2 regions of the Streptomyces sp. NPDC048504 genome follow, and region 1 is predicted to be linked to the other one. Evidence: riboswitches for the same ligand, from Rfam matches in the RefSeq annotation. Region 1 holds a riboswitch; the other holds the start of a gene.
What was found. Region 1 has a riboswitch for thiamine pyrophosphate ahead of thiO (glycine oxidase ThiO). Riboswitches for the same ligand answer to the same signal wherever they lie in the genome.

Region 1 (2,194 bases):
CGTGGTCGGCGGGGCGCACGCCCACCACCTCGCGCCCCAGCTGCACTTCGATGCCGAGCGCCTCGAAGTCGACGTCGAAGGCGGAGCCCTCGGCCTTGCCGAGCAGGACGGCCTTGGACAGCGGGGGCCGGTCGTACGGCTGATGGGGTTCCGCGCCGATCAGCGTGACGGTGCCGGTGAAGCCCTGGTCCCGTAGCGCGACCGCGGTCTGCACCCCGGCCATGCCCGCGCCGACGACGACCGCACGCCGCCCTGTCACCGTGCCCTGGTCCCGCGTCTGCTCGCTCACTCGATCACCATAGACACCTGACAATTTGTCAGTCAGCGGGCGCGTCAGGTGACCTGTTCCACAGTGCTGGTCCCGTTTCCCGGCTGGGACTCCCACTCCCAGGTCTCTTCGAGGCGAATGCGGCCGTCGGGCAGTTCGATCACTTCGGACACACAGTGCCCGGAGGACGTCGTCCCGTCCGTCTTCAACTGCACGTACCTGAAGTCGATGCGGTCCCCCGCGCGCGTGCCGACGAGACGCCCCCGTAGGACGTCGCCGCCCGCGTATTCGGCCCAGATCTCGCCGTCCTGCTCGTGGTACGCGAACCGGGTGCGGGTGCCGACCTGACCTGGGGCCTGGTCCGCGACGGGGGCGAGGACGAGACCGTCGAGCGAGCGGGCCATGGACAGAGGCTCCCTTACTGGGACAGGTGACAGCGGGCTAGGGTGGCCAACGTAAAGCACTCGCGGGAGTCCGGACGTACCGGGCTGAGAGGGAGGCTGGCGGCCTCCGACCGTACGAACCTGATCCGGGTCATGCCGGCGAAGGGAGGGGCTGGACGCCCATGCCTGCACGTACGTCAGACGTCCTCGTCGTCGGGGGCGGGATCATCGGCCTGGTCACGGCCTGGCGCGCGGCCCAACGCGGCTTCGCCACGGCCGTGGTGGACCCGGAGCCGGGCGGCGGGGCCGCCCAGGTGGCCGCCGGGATGCTGGCCGCCGTCACCGAACTCCACTACGGCGAACAGACCCTGCTCGCCCTCAACCTCGCCTCGGCGCACCGCTACCCGGACTTCGCGGCCGAGCTGACCGACCTCACCGGCCTCGACCTCGGCTACCGCCGCTGCGGCACGCTCGCCGTCGCCCTGGACGCCGACGACCGCGCCCATCTGCGCGAACTGCACGCCCTGCAGCACCAGTCGGGGCTCGACTCCGAGTGGCTGTCGGGGCGCGAGTGCCGGCGCCTGGAGCCGATGCTCGCGCCGGGCGTGCGCGGGGGGCTCAGGGTCGACGGGGACCACCAGGTCGACCCGCGGCGGCTGGCGGGCGCGCTGGTGGCCGCCTGCGAGCGCGCCGGGGTCGTCTTCCACCGGACGTGGGCCGAGCGGCTCACGGTCGAGCGGGACCGCGCCACGGGGGTCGTCACGCGCGAGGGCGAGGTGCTGGGCGCGGGCCAGGTCGTCCTCGCGGGGGGCAGCCTCAGCGGGCAGCTGAAAGGCGTCCCGGACGACGTCCTGCCGCCCGTACGGCCCGTGAAGGGGCAGGTGCTGCGGCTGACCGTGCCGGAGCGGCACGCGCCGTTCCTGAGCCGGACCGTGCGGGCCGTGGTGCGCGGCAGCCAGGTGTACCTGGTGCCGCGCGAGAACGGCGAGCTGGTCGTCGGCGCGACCAGCGAGGAACTGGGCTGGGACACCACCGTGACCGCGGGCGGGGTCTACGAACTGCTGCGCGACGCCCACGAGTTGGTCCCCGGGATCACCGAACTGCCGCTCACCGAGACCCGGGCCGGACTGCGCCCCGGGTCCCCCGACAACGCGCCGCTGCTCGGCCCGACCGCGCTGCCGGGACTGCTGCTGGCCACCGGGCACTACCGCAACGGCGTGCTGCTCACACCGGTCACCGGCGACGCCCTGGCGCACGCGCTCAGTACCGGTGAACTCCCGGACGAGGCACGCCCGTTCACCCCGAAGCGGTTCGCCCGCACGCACCTCGTGGAGCAGCCCGCATGAACATCTCCGTCAACGGCGAGCACCAGGAGATCGCTCCCGGCACGCCCCTCGACGTGCTCGTACGGTCCCTCGTCCCGGCCCCCTCCGGTGTGGCCGCCGCCCTCAACGAAACCGTCGTCCCGCGCGCGGAGTGGCCGTCGACGTCCCTCTCCGAGGGAGACCGCGTCGAGGTCCTCACCGCCGTCCAAGGAGGCTGA
Region 2 (2,194 bases), on a different contig from region 1:
ATCAGCAGCGTGAGCGCGGTGGACGCGAGCGCCTGCCAGGTGGTGAACCACAGGACGTGCCGGATGTCGGACTGCGCGAGCACGTCCCAGATACGGCCCAACTGCCAGGCGCCGTCCACCTTGAGGCCGCGCGCGACGATCGCGGCGACCGGGTAGGCGAAGAACACCGCGAAGAACGCGACGGGCAGGGCCATGAGACCGAGCCGCGTCACGTTCCCCGTACGGGTCCGCCCCGGGGCTACTTCAGTACGAGCGAGGTCCACGACTTGACCCACTGGTCCCGGTCGGCGGCGATCTTCGCGGGCGCCATGGTCTCGGGGTCCGGGGCCTGGCGGCCGTACTTCACGAACTCCTGCGGCACCTGGGCGCCTTGGATCACCGGGTAGACGAACATGTTGAGCGGCATGTCCTGCTGGAACTCCTTGGTGAGCAGGAAGTCGAGGAACGCCTTGCCGCCCTTGGTGTTCTTGGCGTTGCTGAGCAGCCCCGCGTACTCGGTCTGCCGGAAGCAGGTGCCGTACGACACCCCGGTGGGCGCGGTGGTCGGCTTCGGGTCGGCGTAGATGACCTCGGCGGGCGGCGAGGAGGCGTACGAGACGACGAGGGGCCGGTCGCCGCCCGCCTTCTTGCCGCCGGCGGAACCGGAGAACTCCTGGTCGTAGGCCTGCTCCCAGCCGTCGACGACCTTGACGCCGTTGGCCTTGAGCTTCTTCCAGTACGCCTGCCAGCCTCCCCCACTCTCGGCTTCGCTCGAGCGGGAGGTGCCCCCATCGCCGTACTGCGCGGCGCTGCCGAGCAGGAAGCCGAGGCCGGGCGAGGAGGTGGCCGCGTTCTCGGTGACGAGGAGGTTCTTGTACGCGGGCTTGACCAGATCCGCGAAGGAGGTCGGCGGGGTCAGCTTGTGCTCGCTGAAGTACGCCTTGTCGTAGTTGACGCAGATGTCGCCGGTGTCGATGGGCGTGACCCGGTGCTTGGCCTCGTCGACGCGGTACGCGGGCTTGACGGTGGCGGAGCCCTTCGCGTCGTAGGACTGGAAGAGGCCGTTGTCGAGCGCGCGGGAGAGCAGGGTGTTGTCGACGCCGAAGAAGACGTCGCCCTGGGGGTTGTCCTTGGTCAGGATCGCCTTGTTGACGGCCTGGCCGGCGTCGCCGTCCTTGAGGACCTTGACGGTGTAGCCGGACTGCTTCTCGAAGTCCTTGAGGACGCTCTTCGAGACGGCCCACGAGTCGTGGCTGACGAGGGTGACGGTCTTGGAGTCGCCTCCGCTGCCGCTGTCGGACGAGCCGCACGCGGAGAGCGTGACGAGGCCGAGCCCGACGGCCGCGGCCACGAAGGTCCTGGTGTGGTGCATGGGTGTTTTCCTCCTGGGGTGTCCAGGAAGAGACGCGGCCCCGCCCACAGGACGTGGGCAGGGCGCAACAGCAAGAGTGGTGACCGAACTTCCTACCCAGAATGACCTGGGCGAGGTTCAGAGGGTCTGCGGACAATCCCGCACTCTCAGCGCTGTGGCGCTCCCCTGTCGGAATATGAAGATGTACCTGCGTGTACTACGCGGAACAGGTTACCGGGTTACCGCTCGGTGGCGGCGAGCTGGCCGCACGCTCCGTCGATCTCCTGGCCCCGGGTGTCCCGGACGGTGACCGGCACCCCGTGGGCCGCGATGGCCTCGACGAACGCCTTCTCGTCCTCGGGACGGGAGGCGGTCCACTTCGAGCCGGGCGTCGGGTTCAGCGGGATCAGGTTGACGTGCACGGGCTTGCCCTTGAGGAGGCGGCCGAGCCGGTCGCCGCGCCACGCCTGGTCGTTGATGTCACGGATCAGCGCGTACTCGATGGACAGCCGGCGCCCCGACTTCGCCGCGTACTCCCAGCCCGCGTCGAGAACCTCGCGCACCTTCCACCGCGTGTTCACGGGGACCAGGGTGTCGCGCAGGTCGTCGTCGGGCGCGTGCAGCGAGATCGCGAGCCGGCACTTGAAGCCCTCGTCCGCGAAGCGGTGGATCGCCGGGACCAGTCCGACCGTCGAGACGGTGATCCCGCGCTGCGAGAGGCCGAGGCCGTCCGGCTCGGGGTCGGTGAGGGCGCGGATCGACTGCACGACCCGCTTGTAGTTGGCGAGGGGCTCGCCCATGCCCATGAAGACGATGTTGGAGAGCCGCGCGGGCCCGCCGGGAATCTCGCCGTCCCTCAACGCC

Region 2: it holds a riboswitch for thiamine pyrophosphate, as region 1 does, so the genes downstream of both, ACGFY9_RS30580 (thiamine ABC transporter substrate binding subunit) here and thiO (glycine oxidase ThiO) in region 1, are expected to answer to the same signal.

What each region holds. Positions count from the first base shown of each region.
Region 1 is NZ_JBICXA010000003.1:380,333-382,526, forward strand. Features, by position in the region: gene ACGFY9_RS09465 (NAD(P)/FAD-dependent oxidoreductase) at 1-289, opposite strand, end outside; gene ACGFY9_RS09470 (hypothetical protein) at 334-672, opposite strand; TPP riboswitch at 725-836, shown strand; gene thiO (glycine oxidase ThiO) at 834-1,997, shown strand; gene thiS (sulfur carrier protein ThiS) at 1,994-2,194, shown strand.
Region 2 is NZ_JBICXA010000013.1:278,847-281,040, reverse strand. Features, by position in the region: gene ACGFY9_RS30585 (ABC transporter permease) at 1-194, opposite strand, end outside; gene ACGFY9_RS30580 (thiamine ABC transporter substrate binding subunit) at 239-1,351, opposite strand; TPP riboswitch at 1,423-1,528, opposite strand; gene rlmN (23S rRNA (adenine(2503)-C(2))-methyltransferase RlmN) at 1,570-2,194, opposite strand, start outside.